Regions from separate parts of the Streptomyces sp. NPDC047117 genome, predicted to be linked through region 1. Evidence: riboswitches for the same ligand, from Rfam matches in the RefSeq annotation. Region 1 holds a riboswitch; each other region holds the start of a gene.
The links. Region 1 has a riboswitch for thiamine pyrophosphate ahead of thiO (glycine oxidase ThiO). Riboswitches for the same ligand answer to the same signal wherever they lie in the genome.
Positions count from the first base shown of each region.

Region 2: linked by a shared signal. The riboswitch ahead of thiC (phosphomethylpyrimidine synthase ThiC) and the one ahead of thiO (glycine oxidase ThiO) in region 1 are both predicted to bind thiamine pyrophosphate.
Region 3: linked by a shared signal. The riboswitch ahead of ABZ840_RS10360 (thiamine ABC transporter substrate-binding protein) and the one ahead of thiO (glycine oxidase ThiO) in region 1 are both predicted to bind thiamine pyrophosphate.
Region 4: linked by a shared signal. The riboswitch ahead of thiM (hydroxyethylthiazole kinase) and the one ahead of thiO (glycine oxidase ThiO) in region 1 are both predicted to bind thiamine pyrophosphate.

Region 1 covers NZ_JBEYUN010000008.1:341,127-346,873, forward strand. The annotation lists gene metF (methylenetetrahydrofolate reductase [NAD(P)H]) at 1-443, opposite strand, end outside; gene thiE (thiamine phosphate synthase) at 609-1,259, opposite strand; gene ABZ840_RS18280 (Rv2175c family DNA-binding protein) at 1,342-1,707, opposite strand; gene ABZ840_RS18285 (FAD-dependent oxidoreductase) at 1,798-3,045, opposite strand; TPP riboswitch at 3,174-3,287, shown strand; gene thiO (glycine oxidase ThiO) at 3,285-4,511, shown strand; gene thiS (sulfur carrier protein ThiS) at 4,508-4,753, shown strand; gene ABZ840_RS18300 (thiazole synthase) at 4,763-5,617, shown strand; gene pknB (Stk1 family PASTA domain-containing Ser/Thr kinase) at 5,674-5,747, shown strand, end outside.
Region 2 covers NZ_JBEYUN010000002.1:343,640-349,386, reverse strand. The annotation lists gene ABZ840_RS04665 (IclR family transcriptional regulator C-terminal domain-containing protein) at 1-429, shown strand, start outside; gene ABZ840_RS04660 (SsgA family sporulation/cell division regulator) at 535-960, shown strand; gene ABZ840_RS04655 (YibE/F family protein) at 977-2,374, opposite strand; TPP riboswitch at 2,445-2,601, shown strand; gene thiC (phosphomethylpyrimidine synthase ThiC) at 2,596-4,377, shown strand; gene ABZ840_RS04645 (hypothetical protein) at 4,507-5,598, opposite strand.
Region 3 covers NZ_JBEYUN010000004.1:398,758-404,504, reverse strand. The annotation lists gene ABZ840_RS10370 (ABC transporter ATP-binding protein) at 1-78, opposite strand, end outside; gene ABZ840_RS10365 (iron ABC transporter permease) at 142-1,758, opposite strand; gene ABZ840_RS10360 (thiamine ABC transporter substrate-binding protein) at 1,851-2,927, opposite strand; TPP riboswitch at 3,012-3,131, opposite strand; gene rlmN (23S rRNA (adenine(2503)-C(2))-methyltransferase RlmN) at 3,229-4,335, opposite strand; gene ABZ840_RS10350 (SCO4226 family nickel-binding protein) at 4,546-4,794, shown strand; gene ABZ840_RS10345 (phosphatidate cytidylyltransferase) at 4,903-5,747, opposite strand, start outside.
Region 4 covers NZ_JBEYUN010000009.1:57,049-62,795, forward strand. The annotation lists gene ABZ840_RS18930 (penicillin-binding transpeptidase domain-containing protein) at 1-365, opposite strand, end outside; gene ABZ840_RS18935 (GNAT family N-acyltransferase) at 1,326-2,069, shown strand; gene thiE (thiamine phosphate synthase) at 2,142-2,828, opposite strand; gene thiM (hydroxyethylthiazole kinase) at 2,825-3,661, opposite strand; TPP riboswitch at 3,665-3,760, opposite strand; gene ABZ840_RS18950 (cytosine permease) at 3,820-5,193, shown strand; gene ABZ840_RS18955 (helicase) at 5,395-5,747, shown strand, end outside.

The sequences.
Region 1 (5,747 bases):
ATCAGCCGGACCAGTTCGGCGGCGTACTCGATGCCCTCGGGGTGGCGCACCCACTCGCCCATCGGGTCGCCGGGCGGGTCGCCGCGCAGCGCGAGCATGTTGCGGATCCCGGCACCGGCGTACTGGCCGATGATGTTCCGCAGGTCGGCGAGGGAGTGGTTGACCGCGGTCAGGTGGGCGACCGGGGTGAGGGTGGTGTCCGTGGCGATCCGCTCGGTCGCGCGGACGGTGCCCTCACGGGAGGTGCCGCCGGCGCCGTACGTCACGGACACGAAGGTCGGCGCGACGGCCTCGATCCGGCGAATGGCCTTCCACAGAGTCCGCTCGCCCTTCTCGGTCTTGGGGGCGGCGAACTCGAACGAATAGGACCGCTTGCCCGAAGCGAGCAGTTCACGCACCGTACGCGCGCGGTCAGTCCTGGTGGAAGGGGTACCTAGGGCCATACCGGCAGGTTAACCACCGGCCTGGCGGGCCCCCAACCACGCCTTGCGGAATGCCCCGGTTTGCCGGGCTCCTGTTCACCAGTCGGACACTTCACGTCAGACCACTGCTCACCGCCCCGGACTTCGTGACGCTCCGTATGCGCCCGACGTCACTCCGGGTGCGACTCAGGCGTCGTACGCGCGGATCCGCTTCGCCAGCGCGGCCGCGGCGGCGCCGGGGTCCTCCGCCTCGGTGATCGCGCGCACCACCACGACGCGGCGGGCGCCTGCGGCCAGCACCTCGTCCAGGTTGTCCGCGTCGATGCCGCCGATGGCGAACCAGGGGCGGTCGGGGCGCTGCGCGGCGGTGTAGCGCACGAGGTCCAGGCCGGGGGCGTGCCGCCCGGGCTTGGTGGGGGTGGGCCAGCAGGGGCCCGTGCAGAAGTAGTCCACGCCCGGCGCGGTCAGGGCGGCGTCGACCTCCGCCTCCGCGTGTGTGGAACGGCCTATGAGCACGTCCTCGCCGAGGACGGCGCGGGCCGCCGGGACCGGCAGGTCGCCCTGCCCGAGGTGGAGCACGTCGGAGCCGATGGCGTGCGCGACGTCCGCGCGGTCGTTGACCGCGAGCAGCTTGCCGTGCCGCTTGCAGGCGTCGGCGAAGACCTCCAGGTGGGTCAGCTCCTCGCCGGCCTCCATGCCCTTGTCGCGCAGCTGCACGATGTCCACGCCGGAGGAGAGCACGGCGTCCAGGAACTCCGGCAGATCGCCCTGCTCCTTGCGTGCCCCCGTGCAGAGGTACAGCCGGGCGTCGGACAGGGCCTGTCGTGCGGTGCTCATCGGGTGTTCCCCCCAGTCCGGGCGTACGGACCGGATCTGCCGGTCCGTACGCCCTGCGGTTACGGCGGTGATGACGGGTGTGTCAGACGGCGAGCGCCTGCGCCCGGCGCTTCACCTCCGTGCCGCGATTCTCGCGCAGCGCCTGCGCCGGCGTCCCCGGCAGGGTCTCATCGGCGGTGAACAGCCACTCCAGCATCTCTTCGTCGGTGAAGCCGTCGTCCCTGAGGAGCGTCAGCGTCCCCACCAGGCCCTTGACGACCTTTCCGTCCTTGATGAACTCGGCCGGCACATGGAGGGCCCTGTTCTCACCGCGGCGCACCGCGATCAGCTGGCCCTCCTTGACCAGCTGCCGGACCCGCGTCACCTCGACGCCGAACTCCTCGGCGATGTCGGGAAGCGTGAGCCAGGCGGAAACCAGTCCATCGATCTTTGCGTCAATCTCGGTCACACCCCAAGCGTGCCATCCCCCACTGACAGTCGGTAGCCGGGCATCGCCATCAGTGCACACCACCGGCCACACCAGGGGTCCGGCCGCCCTTCAGAGCCCGGACAGCTCAGCCGACTTCAGCGGCACCGAGGCGTCGGCGGCGCGTGCCCGGTCCAGCCGGGCGCCGCGCTCGATGAGCTTGCGGCCCTGCGCCAGGTCGCGCGGCCGGCCGACAGCCAGCAGCGCCACCAGCGCGCCCTCCCGCAGCCACAGCGCCGTCCACGCCGCGCTCTCCGGGTCACCGCGCCAGATCAGCTCGTCGGCGACCGGGCTGTACCCGGCGCACTGCACGAAGCGGCCGAACTGCTCCGACCAGAAGTAGGGCACCGGGTCGTACACCGTGCCCTCCGCCTCGCACCGGGCGATGTTCGTGGCGACCGTGCGCGGCCCCTGAAGGGCGTTGTCCCAGTGGTGCACGAGGAGGCGGCGCCCGTAGCGCGCGGACGGGAAGGAGGCGCAGTCGCCGACCGCGTACACATCGGGCAGCGAGGTGCGCAGCCGCTCGTCGGCCCGTACGGAGCGGTCCTCGCACAGCTCGACGCCCGAGCCGGCCAGCCAGTCCGTGGCGCACCGCGAGCCGATGCCGATCACCACGGCGTCCGCGGGCAGCGACGTGCCGTCCGCGAGCACGACGGCGCCCTCCTTCACCGCGGCGACCCGGGTGCCCGTACGGAGCACGGCGCCCGCGTCGGCGTACCAGCGGGCCATGTGCGCTGCCACCTCCTCGGGCAGCGCGCCGGCCAGCGGGCGGTCCGCCGCCTCCACGACGGTGACCGCGCAGCCGGCCTCACGGGCGGCGGTGGCGAACTCCGCGCCGATCCAGCCGGCGCCGACCACCACGACGCGCTGCTGCGCCGAGAGCACCGGGCGCAGCCGCTCGGCGTCGTCCAGGGTGCGCAGCACGTGGACGCCCGGGACGCCCTCGCTCCCGGGGAGGGTGATCGCCTCGGCCCCCGTGGCGATGACCAGGCGGTCGTACGGGACGGGGCCGGTCTCCGTCAGCACCTCGTGGGCGTCGGCGGCGAGTCCGGTGACCCGCCGGCCGAGCTCCAGGTCGATGCCGAGGGAGGCGAAGTCGACGTCGAAGGCCGAGCCGTCCGCCTTGCCCAGCAGCACCGCCTTGGAGAGCGGCGGCCGGTCGTAGGGCGGGTGGGGTTCGGCGCCGAGCAGGGTGATCGTGCCGCGCCAGCCCTGTTCGCGCAGGGCAACGGCGGTCTGCACGCCCGCCATCCCCGCGCCGACGATGACGACGCGGCGCGAGCGGTCGGGGGTCCGCGAGTACTTGCTCTGCTGGCTCACTCGATCACTCTAGGACGCGGTCCTTCGACTGGCTCAGCACCGCGCGACGAGATCTCTGACACAGGGTCACGGTCCGGCCGCGCAGAGCACCCTTACGACGCGTCGGGCACGCGTACTACTCTGACGGCACTTGTACTCGCGGGAGCCCGGACGCACCGGGCTGAGAGGGAGGCTGCGGCGGCCTCCGACCGTACGAACCTGATCCGGGTCATGCCGGCGAAGGGAGGGGCTGGACACTCATGCATCCACCTGCAGGTATGCCACCGGGGACGGCTTCCGGGCACCCCGACGTGGTGATCGTCGGGGGCGGTCTGGCGGGGCTCGTGACGGCCTGGCGCGCCGCCCAGCGGGGGCTGCGCACGACGGTCGTGGATCCGGCGCCGGGCGGCGGCGCTGCGCGCGTCGCGGCCGGCATGCTGGCCGCCGTCACCGAGCTGCATTACGGCGAAGAAACGCTCCTCGGGCTGAATCTCGACTCTGCCGCGCGCTACCCGGCGTTCGCCGCCGAGCTGGCCGAGGCGAGCGGACAGGAGCTGGGATACCGGCGGTGCGGCACGCTCGCCGTGGCCCTGGACGCCGACGACCGCGCCCACCTGCGCGAGCTGCACGCGCTGCAGCGCCGCTGCGGACTGGACTCGGAGTGGCTGACCGGCCGCGAGTGCCGGAAGCTCGAACCGATGCTCGCGCCGGGTGTGCGCGGCGGACTCCGGGTGGACGGTGACCACCAGATCGACCCGAGGCGACTCGCGACGGCCCTGCTGACGGCCTGCGAGCGGGCCGGGGTGGCGTTCGTACGGGACCGGGCCGGGCGGCTCTCCGTCGCCGACGGCCGGGCCACGGGCGTCGAGCTGGCGGACGGCACATCGCTGTCGGCCGGGCAGGTCGTGCTGGCCGCCGGCAGCTTCAGCGGACTGCTGGCCGGGGTGCCGGAGCAGGTGCGGCCGCCGGTCCGGCCGGTCAAGGGCCAGGTGCTGCGGCTGAAGATCCCCGCCGCGTACGGCCCGTTCCTGTCCCGCACCGTGCGTGCCGTCGTACGCGGCGGCCCGCTCTACCTGGTGCCGCGCGAGAACGGCGACATGGTCGTCGGCGCCACCAGTGAGGAGCTGGGCTGGGACACCACGGTGACCGCGGGCGGCGTCTACGAGCTGCTGCGCGACGCGCACGAGCTGGTGCCGGGCATCACGGAGCTGCCGCTGGTCGAGACGATCGCCGGGCTGCGTCCGGGCTCGCCCGACAACGCGCCGCTCCTCGGGCCCAGCGCGCTGCCCGGCCTGCTGATGGCCACCGGCCACTTCCGCAACGGTGTGCTGCTCACCCCGGCCACCGGCGACGTCATGGCCCACGCGCTGACCACCGGCGAGCTGCCCGAGGAGGCGCGGCCCTTCACGCCGCTGCGCTTCGGGCCCGCAGTCGCCTCGTCCCCTTCTTCGGCGCCGCGCGCCGCACTTCAGGAGCAGACCGTATGACCCTCCAGCAGGCACCCGAAGCCGCCTCCGGGCCGGCGCCCGTGACCGTCTCCGTGAACGGCGAGCCCCGCGAGATACCGGCGGGGCTGCCGCTCGACCGGCTCGTGGCGACGCTGACCACCGCCGACAGCGGGGTCGCGGCGGCCGTCAACGAGGAGGTCGTGCCGCGCGGCCAGTGGCCGGCGACCCCGCTCGGCGCCGGGGACCGCGTCGAGGTGCTCACCGCGGTACAGGGAGGCTGATCCGTACAGATGACCGAAACGCACACCCTCGAAGAGACGACAGTGCCCGAAGCGGCGCCTGACGCCTCCCCCGAAGCGGACCCGCTGGTCATCGCCGGTACGGCCTTCCGCTCCCGGCTGATCATGGGGACCGGCGGCGCGCCGAGCCTGGACATCATGGAGCGCTCGCTGCTCGCCTCGGGCACCGAGCTGACCACTGTGGCGATGCGCAGGCTGGACCCGACGGTGCAGGGTTCGGTGCTCTCCGTGCTGAACAGGCACGGCATCCGGACACTGCCGAACACCGCGGGCTGCTACACCGCCGGCGAGGCGGTGCTCACCGCCCGGCTGGCCCGTGAGGCGCTCGGCACGGACTGGGTGAAGCTGGAGGTCGTCGCCGACGAGCGGACCCTGCTGCCGGACCCGGTGGAGCTGCTGGACGCGGCCGAGACGCTGGTCGACGACGGTTTCACCGTCCTGCCGTACACCAACGACGACCCGGTGCTGGCGCGGAAGCTGGAGGACGTGGGCTGCGCGGCGATCATGCCGCTGGGCTCCCCCATCGGCTCCGGGCTCGGCATCCGCAACCCGCACAACTTCCAGCTGATCACCGAGCGGGCCGGGGTGCCGGTCGTCCTCGATGCCGGCGCGGGCACCGCCTCGGACGCCGCCCAGGCCATGGAGCTGGGCTGCGCCGCGGTGATGCTGGCCTCGGCGGTGACCAGGGCGCAGGAGCCGGTCCTGATGGCGCACGCCATGCGGCACGCGGTCGAGGCGGGCCGGCTGGCGTACCGGGCGGGCCGGATCCCGCGCCGCCACTTCGCCGAGGCGTCCTCGCCGGCCGCGGGTCTGGCCGAGCTGGACCCGGAGCGGCCCGCCTTCTGAGCGATCTGCGCCAGGGGCGTGAGGCGGGTGGACGGCTGCTCGTAGACTCGTCTGCCGTGGACACCACCCTTCAGGACCCCCTGGTCGGACAGCTGCTCGACGGCCGTTACCGCGTAGAGGCGCGGATCGC
Region 2 (5,747 bases), on a different contig from region 1:
GAGGTGGAGGTCGTGGCGGTGAGCGACGATCCCGACCGGCCGCCGGTGGACGAGTGGGCGGACTTCCGTACGACTGCTCACGCGCACGCGATAGGCCAGTGCCTGCTCGCCCAACTCGACGAGGAGGCGCGGAAAGACCACTTGGCGCGCTATCAAGTCCAGTCGCTCACGCCGCATTCCGTGCGCAGCGAAGATCATCTGCTGCACCGTTTGGATACGGTGCGTAAGTCCCAACTCGCCGTCGAACGGGAGGAATATGCCGTGGGCACCGTCTGTGCGGCAATTCCCATTCACGTCGGTTCGGCGGCGGCCACGGTGGCGATTTCCCTCCCCGCAGGTGAGGGCGATCGACTGCCGTCCGTAACCGAAAAGGTACAGAGGATGGCAGAGTCGACCCTTATGACGCTGGCCTTCTCTATCAGTATCTGAAAAATTACTCCTTGTGATCTGTCGGCAACTGGTCGACGATGGCGTCAATAGCGGTCGGCGGATCATTACCGGCCACTTCGATCAAGTAGTGCGGGGCAGTGGTTGATGAGCCAGACAGTTCAGGCAGAAGTGATGATGAGCTTCATCGTCTCCGAGGAGCTCGCCTTCCGGATCCCGGTGGAGTTGGATTTCGACAGCGCCGATCCCTACGCCGTGCGCTTCACGTTCGACCTCCCCGGCGACACCCCGGTCACCTGGGCGTTCAGCCGGGAACTCCTCCTGGACGGCCTGAGCCGGCCGGCCGGCGAGGGAGACATCCACGTGGCGCCGGTCTCGGGCGCGCACCTCAGCGACGTCTTCGTCAGCCTTCAGGTGGGTGCCGAGCAGGCGCTCTTCCGCGTCGGCGCGGCACCGATCGTCGCCTTCCTGGACCGTACGGACCGGCTGGTCCCGCTCGGCCAGGAGCAGGTCTGCGGCACGCTCGACGCGGAGCTGGACCGGATCCTCGCCAACGCCCGGCAAGCGGGCTGACCGCCGGTCCGGCCCGTCAGCGCTTGCGGCGGCGGCCCCGGCCGCCGCGCCTGCTGCCCGGCTGCCCGGGCCCCGGACCGGCTGCCCGGCCGGACTCCGTCCGCCGCCCGACCGCACCGGTGCGGTCCGCCGAGACCACCAGCACGGCCAGCAGCGTCGTCAGCGGTACGGACGCGACGAGCCCGATGCTGCCCACCAGCGTGCGGACGATCTCCTCGGCCACCACCTCGCTGGTGGCGACCGTACCGACACTGCTCCGCGCGATCGAGAAGAGCAGCAGAAGCGGCAGGGCCGCGCCCGCGTACGCCAGCACCAGCGTGTTCACCACCGACGCGATGTGGTCCCGGCCGATGCGCATCGCCGCGCCGTAGATCCGCCGCCGGCTCGCCGTCGGATCGGCGTCCCGCAGCTCCCACACGGCCGCCGTCTGGGTGACCGTCACATCGTCCAGCACGCCCAGTGAACCGATGATGATCCCCGCCAGCAGCAGACCGCGGATCTCGATGCCCGGGAAGAGGCTGTGCACGAGACCCGTCTGGTCGTCGGTGTTGCCCGTCAGCTGCGCCCAGCCGATGAAGACCGACCCCAGCAGGCCGATCAGCAGCAGCGACGCGAGCGTGCCGAGCACCGCGACCGACGTCCGGGCGGTCAGCCCGTGGCACAGATACAGCGCGATGAGCATGATCGCGCTGCCTCCGATCACCGCCACGAGCAGGGGATTCGACCCTTGCAGGATGGCGGGCAGGATGAACACCGTGAGCACCGCGAAGCTCGCCGCCAGCGCGACCAGCGCCAGGATTCCGCGGAGCCGGCCGACGACCACCACCGCCAGGGCGAACACCGCCGCCAGCACCCACATCGGGAACGAGCGGTCCACGTCGGTGACGGAGTACTGCAGGTTCCGCGGCGCCTTGGGTGCGTACGCCACCACGACGCCCTGGCCCTCGGTGTAGCGGCGTGAAGCGTCCGGCGTCACCACGGTCTTGAAGCGGTGTCCGGTGTCCTTGCCGCTGGTGACCTCGATGGTCGCCTGCTCGCAGCTCTGCGCCTGCTGCTGCTCACCGCCGGACGGGCCCGACGGCTGCTGTTGCTGTTGCATCTGTTGCTGCTGCTGGGCATTGACGTCCGCGCAGTTCACCTTCGTCAGGCGGACGACACGCGCGGTCTGGGTCTCCTGGTCGAAACCCACCCCGGACGGCTTGTGCGAGGGCGCGCCGCCGGGCCACAGCGCGATCAGCCCCACGCCCACTGCCAGGGCGAACGGGATCAGTACCGCGGCGATGACCTTGCGCAGGTGCCGGGACACGGGGGTCGCGGGGCCGTGGCTGTGTCCATGGCTGTGGCCGTGTCCTTGCGGGGTGCCGGACGCGGGGGAATGGCCGTGCGGCTGGTGCTCGGGCTCGTTGGAGGTCACCGCCCGATCATCCAACAACTCACCGGGCCCCCTGTTCACCACGCGGCATCGGCCGCTACCGTGGTGGCACCTTTGCAATCGCGGGAGCTCGGAGCACCGGGCTGAGAGGGCGCTGATCTCCGTCCCAGCGAGGTTTCACGTGAAACCTCAGCAGACGGAAACCGCTGCGTCGACCGCCGAACCTGTTACCGGGTAATGCCGGCGTAGGGAGTGGGTCTTCAATGACTCTGCAGGATGCACGCACGCCCGAAAACGGTGGCACCGACGAGTCTGCCGAGACGCAGCAGATCGGCTGGCACAAGGGCTACATCTCTGGTTCGCGCCCCGACCTGCGGGTGCCGGTCCGGAGGGTGCACCTCACCAATGGCGAGCACGTGACGCTTTACGACACGTCAGGCCCGTACACCGACCCCCAGATCGAAACCGACGTCCGCCGTGGCCTCGCGCCGCTGCGGGAGAATTGGATCATCGCCCGCGGCGACACCGAGGAGTACGCGGGCCGGCCGCTGCGTCCGGAGGACGACGGCCTCAAGCACACCTCGCCGCGCGGCGGCCTGAAGAACCTCGACGCGGTCTTCCCCGGCCGTCCCCGGCAGCCACGCCGGGCCCGCGAGGGCGCCGTCTCGCAGCTCGCGTACGCGCAGCGCGGCGAGATCACCGCGGAGATGGAGTACGTCGCGGTCCGTGAGAACTGCACGCCCGAGTTCGTACGGGACGAAATCGCGGCGGGTCGCGCGGTATTGCCGGCCAATGTCAACCACCCGGAGATCGAGCCGATGATCATCGGCAAGAACTTCCTGGTGAAGGTCAACGCCAACATCGGCAACTCCGCGGTGACCTCCTCCATCGAGGAGGAGGTGGAGAAGATGACCTGGGCGACCCGCTGGGGCGCCGACACGGTCATGGACCTCTCCACCGGACGCAACATCCACACCACCCGCGAGTGGGTGCTGCGCAACTCCCCCGTCCCGATCGGCACCGTCCCCCTCTACCAGGCGCTGGAGAAGGTCGACGGCAAAGCCGAGGACCTGACCTGGGAGATCTACAAGGACACCGTCATCGAGCAGGCCGAGCAGGGCGTCGACTACATGACGGTCCACGCCGGCGTGCTGCTGCGGTACGTACCGCTCACCGCCCGCCGTAAGACCGGCATCGTCTCCCGCGGCGGTTCGATCATGGCGGCCTGGTGCCTGGCGCACCACAAGGAGTCGTTCCTCTACGAGAACTTCGAAGAACTCTGCGACATCCTCGCGTCGTACGACGTCACGTTCTCCCTCGGAGACGGGCTGCGCCCCGGTTCCATCGCGGACGCCAACGACGAGGCGCAGTTCGCCGAGCTGAAGACGCTCGGTGAGCTGAACACGATCGCCAAGGCACACGGCGTGCAGACCATGATCGAGGGCCCGGGACACGTCCCGATGCACAAGATCAAGGAGAACATCGACCTCCAGCAGGAGATCTGCGAGGAGGCGCCGTTCTACACGCTCGGCCCGCTGACCACCGACATCGCGCCCGCGTACGACCACATCACCTCCGGTATCGGCGCCGCGATGATCGCCTGGTGGGGCACGGCGATGCTCTGCTACGTCACGCCCAAGGAGCACCTGGGCCTGCCCGACCGCGACGACGTGAAGACCGGTGTCATCACATACAAGATCGCGGCACACGCGGCCGACCTGGCGAAGGGCCACCCGGGCGCACAGGAGTGGGACGACGCCCTCTCCGACGCGCGCTTCGAGTTCCGCTGGGAGGACCAGTTCAACCTGGCCCTCGATCCGGACACCGCCCGCGCGTTCCACGACGAGACGCTCCCCGCGGAGCCGGCCAAGACCGCGCACTTCTGCTCCATGTGCGGCCCGAAGTTCTGCTCGATGAAGATCTCCCAGGACATCCGCCGCGAACACGGTGGTGACCTGGCGATCGACCCCGAAGCGGGCATGGCCGAGAAGTCCAAGGAGTTCGCGGCAGCGGGCAACCGGGTGTATCTGCCGATCGCGGAGTGACCTGAGCGCGGCCACCGCGCACCGCCCGTCCGCCGAGGGGCCCTGGCACGAGCCGGGGCCCCTCGGCGCTGTCCTGCCACAGCCGCCGGGCGGCGCGGCAGCACCCGTGCCGGCGGAGCCCGCCGCGGCTCACTCCGGCTGGTGGTCCGGGCCGCCGTAGTCCGGGCTCGTGAAGTCGGGGCTGGTGAAGCGGGGGCGGACGGCGGCGCGGTGATCGTCCTCCGGGCCGGAGAAGCGCGGATGGGTGTAGCCGAGCGGCGGCATGCGTCCGACGTCCGAGGTGCGGTGGACGACGAAGCGGCCGGCGGCTTCGGGCGCCGCGGGCGACGAGGGCGCGGGCGGATTTCTGTCGGTGTCGCCGTCGGCGGGCTCGCCGGCCGGCGGGCCGGGGGCGGCCGGGCCACCGGGACCGGACGTCGGGGCCGTACCGGGCGCACGGTCGGCAGCGCCGGCCGGGGCGGCCGGCGTGCCCGGTCGCGGCGGGCTCGCGGGCTTCTCCGCGGAGGAGCCGGGGTGCGGGCCCGGTGGCGCTTCCGGTGCCGTCAGGGCCTCCAGCAGGAACGGGCGCAGGCCGCGTTCGAGGAGGGCCTCGCGCCACTTCTCCCGGGCCCGGTCGACCTCCTGGGCGAGCTCGCTCGGGCGGGAGGCGCGCAGGGACGTGGAGCCGTTCCGGAGCGCGGTGACGAGCAGGCCCCCCATCGCGATGAGGATCGTCGCCGCGGTCAGACCGGCGAACGCCCAGCCGACGCTGATCAGCGGCTGCGCCAGGGCCTCGTCGGGGCTGACGGTGTGCAGGGCGTAGCCGATGAGGAGGAAGAGGACCGCGGCGATGCCCGCCAGGACGGGCGCGAGGACCGTGACCATCGCGGCCAGCCCGGCGCCCGTGGTTTCGGCGACCTCGCCCATCGCGGCGAGGTTGACGCCGGCGCCGCCCGCGCCGTTCCCACCGCCCTCGCCCGCTTCGGTACCGGCCGTGGCCGGGCGCGCGGACGCGGGCGAGCGCAACTCCGCGCGCAGCGAGACGTAATGCTGGTATTCGGCCGTCGCGCACGCGGCGATGGCGGTCGTGGCGCTGAGCGCCATGGTGCGCAGCTGCTCAGTGTTGAGGCGCATGCCTGTCGCGGCGAGATCCGGGCGGTCGGCCGCGGCGCGCAGAGCCTCGTCGAGGGCCCGCCGGAATTCCTCGCGGTCCTCGTTCAGCAGGTGCGGAGCGCTGTTCATGTGCATCCCCCGATGCTCCGTAGGGCCGTACGGGCCGGTATGAACCGGGCAGTTGGCGGGAAACGGAGGAGAGCCTGCTACGGATAGACCGATGGTAGAGCGCGCCCTGTCCGGCGTGACAGAGGATTTCGGAAATTCGCTCCGGCCGT
Region 3 (5,747 bases), on a different contig from region 1:
CTCGGCGACGTCCAGCCCCACCGTGTCCAGCGCGGTGTGCGCCCCGAAGCGCACGGTGAGGCCGCCGAGCCGCAGCAACGGCGCCCCGGACGGGGCGCGTTCGGCGGACGCGGCGGAACCCTCCGCCGGGTTTTCGGTCACCTAGAACTCTCCCGTCCGGTCGGTGCGTACCCGCTCCAGCACCAGCAGCGCCGCCGCGCACACCACCATCAGAATCGTCGACAGGGCCATCGCCTGCCCGTAGTTGAGCTCCCCCGCGCGGCCCAGCAGCCGGGCCACGGCCACCGGCAGGGTGGGCCGGTCCGGGCTCGCGATGAACACCGTCGCGCCGAACTCGCCGAGCGACACGGCGAAGGCGAAGCCGGCCGCGATGAGCAGCGCCCGCCGCACCAGCGGCAGGTCCACCTCGCGCCACACCTGCCAGGGCGCGGCCCCCAGCACCGCGGCGGCCTCCCGCAGCCGCCCGTCCACCGCACGCAGCACCGGCAGCATGGTCCGTACGACGAAGGGCACGCCCACGAGAGCCTGCGCCAACGGCACCAGCCACCACGAGGCGCGCAGGTCCAGCGGCGGCTCGTCCAGCGAGATCAGGAAGCCGAAGCCGACGGTCACGGCGGAGACGCCGAGCGGCAGCATGAGCAGCGCGTCGAAGCCGCGGACGAGCCGGCCGCCGCCCCGCCGCGCCAGCGCCGCCGCGGCGAGCCCGCCGACGACGACGGCGATCGCGGTCGCGGCCACCCCGTACGCCAGCGAGTTCCACAGGGCCGTCAGCGGCGGCACGGTGAACGTCGAGTCGGCACCGGCCGCGGCCTGCAGCGCCCGGTAGAAGGCCGGGCCGTGGCCGTCGGGCCCGGCGAAGGACCGCTCGACCAGTACGGCCAGCGGCAGCACCAGCAGGACGACGATCACGGCGAGCGTGCTCCACAGCAGCGCCCACTGCCCGGCCCCGCGCGGCCGGCGCGCCGTGTGCGCCGCGTCCACGAGCCTCAGCGCGCTCTCGCGGCGCCGGACCGTCCACGCGTGCAGCCCGAGGAGGGCGAGGACCGCGGCGAACTGGAGCAGGGTGAGCACCGCTGCGGTCGGCAGGTCCAGGAAGTCGGCGGTCTGCCGGTAGATCTCCACTTCGAGGGTGGCGTAGCGCGGCCCCCCGAGGATCTGCACGATGCCGAACGAGGTGAAGGTGAAGAGGAAGACCATCAGCGCGGCGGCGGCCACGGCGGGCGCGAGCGCGGGCAGGGTCACCTGCCGCCAGGCCGCGAACCGCCCGGCGCCCAGCACCCGCGCTGCCTCCTCCTGCCGCGGGTCCAGGGCGCCCCAGAGCCCGCCGACGGTCCGTACGACGACCGCGTAGTTGAAGAAGACGTGCGCGAGCAGGATCGCCCAGACCGAGGTGTCCAGCCGTACGCCCCAGAGGTCGTCCAGGAGCCCGCCGCGGCCCACGAGCGCGAGGAAGGCGGAACCGACGACGACGGTGGGCAGCACGAACGGCACGGTGACGACCGCCCGCAGCAACCTCTTTCCGGGGAACTCGAAGCGCGCGAAGACGTACGCGCCCGGGAGCGCGATCAGCAGCGTGAGTGCTGTGGAGGCCGCCGCCTGCCAGACGGTGAACCACAGCACGTGCAGCAGGTCGGGGTCGCCGAGCACGTCCGCCGCCCGCCCCCACTGCCAGCTGCCGCCCTCCCGCAGCCCCCGCCCGACGATGGTGATCACCGGGTAGGCGAAGAAGAGAACGAAGAAGCCGAACGGCAGGGCCATCAGCGCCAGTCGGGTCACCGTGGCGCGGGTGCCACCGGCACGGGTGGGGGGCGCCACCCCCGGCGGGGGTGCAGCCGTGGCTCCTCCGCCCTCTACTTCAGCACGAGCGACGACCACTGCTTGATCCACTGTTCGCGGTTCTTGCTGATCTCCTCGGGCGCCACCGTCTTCGGGTCGTCGATCTTCTGCCCGTACTCGGTGAACAGTTCGGGCACCTTCGCGTCCTCGACGGCCGGGTTCACGAACATCTGCAGCGGCATGTCCTCCTGGAACTCCTTGCTGATCAGGAAGTCCAGCAGCGCCTTGCCGCCCTTCTCGTTCGCCGCGCCCTTCAGCAGTCCGGCGAACTCGATCTGCCGGAAGCAGGTACCGGTGGCGACGCCGGTCGGCGCCTCCTTCGGGGCCGGCTTCTTGTCCATCACCTCGGCCGGCGGGCTGGAGGCGTACGAGACGACCAGCGGCTTGTCGCCCTTGCCGCCACCGCCCCCGGAACCGGAGAACCGCTCGTAGTACGCCTGCTCCCAGCCGTCGACGGCCTCGACGCCGTTGGCCTTGAGCTTCTTCCAGTAGTCCTGCCAGCCGGCCTTGCCATATCGCGCGATGGTGCCGAGCTGGAAGGCCAGCCCCGGCGACGACGTGGCCGGATTCTCGGTGACCAGCAGCCCCTTGTACTCGGGCTTCAGAAGGTCGTCGAAGGTCTTCGGCGGCGCGATCCGGTGCTTCTTGAAGTACGCCTTGTCGTAGTTCACGCAGGTGTCGCCGTAGTCGACGGGCGTCACGCGGTGCTGCGCCTTGTCCAGCTGCAGCTTCTCCGGCACCCCGGCCAGCCCCTTGGCCTTGTACGGCGTGAACAGCCCCTCGTCCAGCCCGCGGGAGAGCAGCGTGTTGTCGATGCCGAAGAAGACGTCGCCCTGCGGGTTGCCCTTGGTCAGTACCGCCTGGTTGACGGCCTTACCGGCGTCGCCGCCCTTGACCATCTGCACCTTGTAGCCGCTGCGCCGCTCGAACTCGGCCAGCACGGACTTCGAGACGGCGAAGGAGTCGTGCGAGACGAGCTTGACGGTCTTGGTGTCGGCCGACCCGCCGCCGGACGTACCGCAGCCGGCCAGCGCCGTACCGCCCACCGCGACGGCGACGGCCGCCACCACGGCGTTCCTGATGGTGCTCACTGATTCATTCCTCCTGGCTGGCCAGGAAGAGACGCGGCCCCGCCCGCGGCGTCAGGTGGACCGGAGCCGCGGGCAGGGCGCAACAGCATGAGGAGACCGAACTTCCTACCCGGAATGACCCGGGCGAGGTTCAAGGGTCTGCGGCAGCGGCATCGGCTTCACTGCTCGCACTCTCAGCGCTGTGGCGCTCCCCTGTCGGATGGTGTGCGTGATAGGTGATGTACGAACGTTCGACGCCACGGTACCAGCGCGCCGCCGCCCTTCCGAGGGCCCACGTGCTTCCACGTGCTCCCTAGGTCCGTCAGCGCTCCGAGGCCGCGAGCTGGCCGCACGCGCCGTCGATCTCCTGCCCACGGGTGTCGCGCACCGTCACCGGCACGCCGTGCGCCGCGATCGCCTCGACGAACGCCTTCTCGTCCTCGGGCCGGGAGGCGGTCCACTTCGAGCCGGGGGTGGGGTTCAGCGGAATCAGGTTCACATGCACCCGCTTCCCCTTGAGCAGCCGCCCGAGCAGGTCACCCCGCCACGCCTGGTCGTTGATGTCCCGGATCAGCGCGTACTCGATCGAGATACGGCGCCCGGACTTCTCCGCGTACGTCCACGCCGCGTCCAGCACCTCACGCACCTTCCAGCGCGTGTTCACCGGCACGAGCGTGTCCCGCAGCTCGTCGTCCGGCGCGTGCAGCGAGACCGCCAGCCGGCACTTGAAGCCCTCGTCGGCGAAGCGCAGCATCGCCGGCACCAGCCCCACCGTGGACACGGTGATCCCCCGCTGCGACAGCCCCAGCCCGTCCGGCTCGGGGTCGGTCAGCCGCCGGATGGCCCCCGTCACCCGGTTGTAGTTGGCAAGCGGCTCGCCCATGCCCATGAAAACAATGTTCGACAGCCGCGCCGGCCCGCCCGGGATCTCCCCGTCCCGGAGCGCCCGCATACCGTCGACGATCTGATGAACGATCTCGGCGGTCGACAGGTTCCGGTCCAGCCCCGCCTGCCCCGTCGCACAGAACGGGCAGTTCATGCCGCACCCGGCCTGCGAGGAGATGCACATCGTGACCCGGTCCGGGTACCGCATCAGCACCGACTCGACCAGCGTCCCGTCGAAGAGCTTCCACAGCGTCTTCCGGGTCTGGTCGTCGTCGCACGAGATGTGCCGCACCACACTCATCAGCTCCGGCAGCATCTCGGCCGCGAGCTTCTCCCGCGCCGCGGCCGGGATGTCCGTCCACTGCTCCGGGTCGTGCGCGTACCGCGCGAAGTAGTGCTGCGAAAGCTGCTTGGCGCGGAACGGCTTCTCCCCGATCGCCGCCACGGCCTCCTTGCGCTCGGCAGGCGTGAGATCGGCAAGATGCCGCGGCGGCTTCTTGGCCCCCCGCGGCGCGACAAAAGTAAGTTCTCCAGGTGCAGGCATGGTCCGTCCAGTGTGGCAGATCATCGAGGGCGCCCCGGGCGGGAGAAGGGTGGGGGCCGTCACCCCGCCGTAGCGCCGGGCGCCTCCCGACCGTGGGCCGTCCGGTCGCCGCTGCGGGCGTACGGGCAGACGATGGAGGTGACGGAGCCGGTACGCGGGCTCGGCGCATCTCGGCGGCGGGACGCGCGAGCCGGAAGGAGGCGCAGCGTCATGGCCCAGTTCATGGACGTCCACCACGGAATGAAGGACCTCACGGCCGACCAGCTGCGACAGGCCCACCAGGCCGATCTCGACATCGAGAAGGAAGAAGGCGTCCACTTCGAGAAGGCCTGGGCGGATCCGGGGTCCGGCACGGTCTACTGCCTCTCCGAGGCACCCTCGGCCGACGCGGTCCAGCGCATCCACGAACGCGCCGGTCACCGGGCCGATGAGATCCACCCGGTCCCCTTGTCCGTGTGACGGCACGGCCCCGGACCGCGGAGAACCGCGGGCAGGGATGCGTACCCGACGCTCACAGGCCCCCGCGCAGCTCGCGCGGGGGCCTGTGGGGTGGAGCGAGGAGGCGCGTCAGCCCGTGCCCACGAAGAGGACCAGGAGGAGCCAGACCACCGGGGCCGTGGGCAGCAGGGAGTCCAGGCGGTCCATGATGCCGCCGTGGCCGGGCAGCAGGGTGCCCATGTCCTTGATGCCCAGGTCCCGCTTGATCATGGACTCGCCGAGGTCGCCGAGGGTGGCGCTGGCGGCGACGGCGAGGCCCAGGAGCAGGCCCTGCCACCACGCGCCGTTCTCGATGAGGAACTCCATGCACAGCGCGCCCGCCGCCATGGCGAAGGCCACCGCGCCGACCAGGCCCTCGCGGGTCTTGCCGGGGCTGATGCGGGGAGCGAGCTTCGTGCGGCCGAAGCGCCAGCCGACGGCGTACGCGCCGGTGTCGCTGACGACCGTGAGCAGCAGGAAGGTCAGTACCCGCTGCGGCCCGTCCGCGTCCGCCGCGAGCATCAGGGCCACGAACGTCGCCAGGAACGGCACGTAGAACGCCGCGAAGACGCCTGCCGTGACGTCCCGGAGGTAGTTGTCCGGAGCCTCCGTCATGCGCCAGACGAGGACCGCGAGCGCGGTGAGCGCCATGGCCACCCAGGCGCCCTCGGCCCCGCGTACGTATCCGGCGACGACCATGGCCGTACCGCCGACCGCGAGCGGCACCAGGGGCACGCGGATGTCCTTGCGCTCCGCGAGCCGGGAGGTCAGCTCCCAGAGCCCGACGACCACGGCGACCGCGACGACGCCCACGAAGACGGGCTTGTAGACGAACAGCGAGAGCACGATGATCACGCCGAGGCCGACGCCCACCCCTATGGCGGCCCGCAGGTTGCGGCCCGCGCTCTTCTTCGCCGGCTTCTCCGGGGAGGGGC
Region 4 (5,747 bases), on a different contig from region 1:
ACCTCGGCCTTGACGGTGTACGGAACGGTCGTGCCGCGCCGCTCACCGGGCTTGATCACCACGTGTGTGAAGTGCGCCTGGTCATGGAATCCGGCCAGTTCGGTGCGGGCGACCGCCCGGTTGTCCGTGAGGCCGGCGGCGGTGGCGCTGTCGCCCTTCGCCCACGCGGCGAGGAAGGCCGCGGCCGTCTTTGTCGTCTCGTCGGCGCTCGGGGGCCCGGTCCGTACGGGCGCCGCCTGTGCCGTGGTGTCCGAACCGCCGTACCCCATGACGCCGTTGACCAGGTTGTAGCCGAGGTACAGCACGCCCCCGCCCACTACCGTCAGCACCCCGCCGACAATGGTGATCTTCACCCCGCTGCGCATCCGCGCTCCCTCCCCTGAGAGCCCCTTGAACGAGTTCAAGAAGGCAACGAGAGGCACGGTACGGGGCAGATGGGGTGACCGAGGCATTCGAACGGAAGTCCGTTATGGGATAGCGATCTTCGGATACCGTTCCGGAGTGGGGCGGTCCGTTCGGCGGCGGGCCGCGTCTGCTCGGCGCCGACCGGGCGACGGCCTCCGGAGCCCGTTGCACCGCCGGTGCCGACGTGGCCTCGTACTCGATGGAGCACTCCACCTCGTGGTGGGCGCACAGCACTTCGGCCAGCCGTACGAGCGCCGCGGTGTCGCCGGTCCGGCCCACGCGGTGCAGATCGACGACGACGTCGCCGCTGCCGGGACGGATGACGGCGTTGAGCAGCCGCCCCAGATGGGGTTCGGCCGCCGGGCGGATCGGGCGGTGCACCTCGATGACGGTGCGGTCGACGTACCGGCGTACCGCGACCGGGGACGGCCCGGTCGCCGCGGCGGCGGGACCGGACAACGCGGCACCGTCCGTCCCGGCCGCCCGGGCGGGAACCGGCGCGAGCTGCGTACGGAGCCGGTGGCGAACAGCGGCCCACCACGGGTGCAGGGAAGGAGCGGTCCACGTCATCGCGGTCTCCCTCGGCATCAGGACCTGCTGGGACTAGCCGTCGCGGCCCGCCGTGGCGCGACGCGGGGGCGACGCGGGAGCGACTGGGATTCTGCCACCGCGAGCGGCCGGCGGGCATGGGCCGGTCGGCCTCTGGACAGCGGGCCGGAGGGCCTGTCGGGCGCGTTGCCGGGGTACTCCGACAGCCCCTGCCGGAAGCCGGGCGCGGGCGGTGGCTTTCGGCCGATGCCGGGCCCCGGGGGCCGCGCATGGCTTTCATGGTCCAACGGCGCACCAGCCGGCCCGACGCGGGGCTCCGCCGGGCGCTCTGTGTCGGCGCCGGTCGTCTCCAGGAAGGGAGAACGTTTCACATGCTCTCGGGATCCACCGCAGTCGCGGCCACCGGTTCGTACGTCGTCTCCATCGCCGACACAGCAGGAGAGATACGGGCCGCCCAGCGGCTGCGCCAACGGGTCTTCGCCGGGACGAAGGGAGCAGCCGTACGCACCCGGCGCGCGGGCCGGGACGCCGACGGGTTCGACGCGGCGGCGGACCATCTGATCGTGACGGACACGGCGTGCCGCGACGTGGTCGGCACCTACCGGCTGCTGCCGCCGGGCCGCACCGAAACCCTCCGCGCGGAGAGCGAGTTCGACCTCCGCGCCCTCCAGCCGCTGCGCGGCCGACTGGTGGAGGCGGGCCCCTCGTGCGTCGACCCCGGACACCGGACCGGCACGGTGCTCGACCTGATGTGGGCCGGGCTCGCGCGGTACGTCCTGCTGAACGGCGCCCGCTACCTGGCCGGGTGCGCGGCCGTCCCCCTGGCCGACGGCGGCCAGGCCGCCTCCAGCGCCTGGCTGCTCGGCAACATGAAGCACTGCGCCCCGGTCGAGCTGCGCGTCCACCCGTACCGCCCCTGGACGCCGCGCGGCGTGAGCGAGAACGAGCCGAGTTACGCGCTGCTGCCGCCGCTCCTCCGCGGCTGCCTGCGGACCGGCGCATGGATGTGCGGAGCCCCCGCCCACGACCCGGACTCCGGCGTCGCGGACTTCTTTCTCCTGCTGGACACGGAACGGATGGACGGCCGCCACCGACGCCACTTTCCGGAGGAGTAAGGCGGTACGGGCGGACCGGACGGGCTGAGCGTCACGGGCGGGTGCGGGCGGGGGGAGGGCCTGCCCCGGCCGTCAGGCCGTACCGGACCAGGCCTTCGCGTACGCGCGCGCCGCGGTCCGCGGCTCGGGGGCGGCGCAGATGCCCGAGACGATCGCCCCGCCCGCCGCGCCCGCGGCCCGCAGCAGCGGCATGTCCGCCACTGTCACCCCGCCGATCGCCACCGCCGGGAGCGGGGTGGGCAGCGCCAGCCGGCCGAAGCCCTCGACGCCCAGCTCCGGCGGCGCGTCCGCCTTGGTACGGGTCGCGTGCAGCGCGCCGATGCCGACGTAGTCGACCCGGGCCGGCTCCTTCGCCGCGGCCCGCAGTTGCTCCTCCGTCGCGGCGCTCAGCCCGATCACCGCGTCCGGCCCGACGAGCGAGCGGACGGCGGCCACCGGCAGGTCGGACTGGCCGACATGGACCCCGGTCACCCGCGCCCCGGCCGCACGTGCCGCGAGGTACACGTCCACCCGGTCGTTGACGAACAGCGCGACCCGCTCCGGCAGCACCGCGGCGATCCGCACCACCGTCTCCAGGAAGTCCCGCGCGTCGGTGTCCTTCTCGCGCACCTGCACGGCGGTGACGCCGCCCGCCACGGCCTCGGCGACCGTGCCCGGTACGTCCCGGCCGCACGCCGCGGCCTGCGCCGCGTCGGTGACCAGGTACACGGAGAGGTCCGGGGGTGTGCCCGGAGTGCCGTCCGGGGGAGTGCTGTTCACGCCCACGAGATCGCCGCCCGCTTGCCGAGCGTGTCCTCGTCCAGGCCGTACAGCGCATCCAGGAAAGCGGCCGCGAAGCTGCCGGGTCCGGCGCTGCGCTCCGCCGCGATCTCGGCGGCCACGGTGTAGACCGCCACGGCGGCGGTCGCGGCGGCGAGCCGGTCGGTCTGCGCCGCGCCCTGCGGCGTGGTCGGCGGCGCGAACGCCGCGAGTACCGCGCCCAGCGCGCAGCCGCCGCCGGTCACCCGCGTCAGCAGCGGGTCCCCGTTGGCGACGCGTACGGCCCGCTCGCCGTCGGTGAGCAGGTCGACGGGGCCGGAGACCGCGACCACGGCACCCGTGGCGCGGGCCAGCTCACCCGCGGCGGCGGCCGCCGACTCGACCTCGTCGGTGGCGTCCACGCCGCGCCCGCCGCCGCCCGTCCCGGCGACCGCGATGATCTCCGAGGCGTTGCCGCGGATGACGGCCGGACCCTGGGCGACGAGTTCGCGCGCCAGCGCGGTCCGCACGGGCAGCGAGCCGACCGCGACCGGGTCCAGCACCCAGGGCGTGCCCGCCGCGGCCGCTCCGGCGACCGCCTCGGTCATGGCCGCGCGCTGCTCGGCGTGCGGGGTGCCCAGGTTGACCAGCACTCCGGAGGCGGCGCCGGCGAACGGGCCGGCCTCCTCGGGGATGTCCACCATCGCCGGGGCCGCGCCCAGTGCGAGCAGGGCGTTCGCCGTGAAGTTGGCGACCACCTGGTTGGTGAGGCACTGGACCAGTGGTGTTTCATGGCGTACGCGGTTGAGGGCCTGCCGGGTGAAGGCGAGCAGGTCGTCGGCCGGACGCGTCATAGGGGCATTCCTCCGTGACATCCCTTCGCTGGTGCGATCCAGATCAGGTTCGACGGGTGTGATCTCAGCCCTTGAGATGGGGCACCCCGTGTCTCGTGTGCCTCACCATGCTACCCGCACCCCGTTCCCGATCGGGAACCCCGACCTCTGGAATCCCCATGACCATCGAGAGGCCCGTCTTCGACGGGCGCATGCCCGCCGGCGCCGGCGACCTGTCCGTCGAACAGCACGGCATCGGCCCGGTGCCCGAGAGCAACCGCTACGGCCGGCCCGGCCGCCTCTTCACCGTGTGGTTCGCGCCCAACCTCACCATGACCGGCGTGTTCACCGGCACCGTCGGCATCGGCCTCGGGCTCGACTTCTGGACGGCGTTCGCCGCGATGGCGCTCGGCACGCTGCTCGGCGCCGCCCCGTCCGCGTACCTCGGCACGTGGGGGAGTCTCACCGGTGCCGGTCAACTCCCGCTCTCCCGGCTGGCGTTCGGCCGCGGTGTCGTGCTGCCCGGCGTCCTTCAGTGGCTGTCCTCCATCGCCTGGGACGCGCTGATCGGACTGTTCGGCGGGGACGCGCTGGCCCGGCTGGTGGGCTGGCCGTTCTGGCTGGGCGCGCTGACGGTGCTGCTGCTCCAGGGTGTCGTCGGCGTCCTCGGGTACGAGGCCATCCACCGCCTCCAGACCGTGATGACCTTCGTGCTGGGCGCGGCCTTCCTCGCCCTCAGCGTCAAGCTCCTGAACGGTGTTCCGCTGCCGTCGGCCGCCACCGCGCACGGCGCCGACCGGGCCGGCGCGTTCCTGCTGACCACCACCGTCGCGCTGAGCCTGGCGATCTCCTGGGCGCCGTACGCCTCGGACTTCAGCCGGTACCTGCCGCGCTCGGCGTCCCGGCAGCGGATGTTCTGGTACACGCTGCTCGGCATGGCCGCCGCGTACCTCTGGGTGCAGACGCTGGGCCTGTGGGCCGCGGGCCTGTTCACCGACCAGACGGCGGCGGGCGTGCACGAACTGCTCGGCGGCGGGGCGCTCGGCGCCTTCGGGCTGCTGGCCATCGCCGCGTCCGCGGTGTGCAGCAACGCCATGAACGACTACAGCGGTTCGCTGGCACTGCAGACGGCGGGCGTGCGCATTCCCCGGCCGCTCGCCGCGGCAATTGCCGCCGTGCTCGGTTTCCTGCTCGTGCTGTGGATGCACGCCGCCGACACCACCGCCCGTTTCCAGAACGTGCTGCTCTTCGTCGGCTACTGGATTCCCGGTTTCATCGGCGTCGTCGTGGTCGACTGGCTCGCCCGCGCGAGGGCACGCGGCGGCCGGCCCGTCGAGGTGCACGAGGAATTCGCCCGTCCGCAGCCGTGGTGGCCGGCGGCGCTCGCCTTCGTCGGTGCGTTCGCCGTCGCGGTGCCCTTCATGAACACCTCGCTGTACGTCGGGCCGGTCGCCGAGGCGCTGCACGGCGCGGACCTGGCGTACTACGTGGCCTTCGTCGTCTCCGTGGTGGTCTACGCGCCGCTTCGGCTGCGCCGCGCACGCCGCGACTGACCGCTTCCGGACACAACAAACCCCGGTCGCATTGGCGGCCGGGGTGGACTTCCGCGTATATTGGGAGATTCGCATGCCAAGAAAGAAATCAGGCAGGGCGAAGCTAACTGGAGTCATCTTAACCAGGCGGGAGTCGAATTGTCAATCCAGGTGCCGGGCGGGGAATCGGGCGTGGGGCCGGACCGGGCCGCCGACGAGGAGATGCGCCGCGAGCAGGAATTCATCGACATGCTCTACGAGCGCCTCGGCGAGCTGCGCGCCGGGGCGGGCGCCGCGGTCCAGGGCGCCCTCGCGGTCGCCGACGCCGGCACGATGCAGGCGCGGCTGGAGCGTGACGTCACCGTCGCCGAGCAGGCCGGCGTGCTCGCCGCCCTCGACGCGGGCGAGCACGGCCTGTGCTTCGGCCGGCTCTCCTTCCGCGACGGCAGCGACCACCACATCGGCCGGATCGGCATCCGGCGCGACGACGCCGAGCACACGCCGCTGGTCATCGACTGGCGCGCCGACGTCGCGCGCCCCTTCTACCTCGCCACCGGCCACACCCCGATGGGGCT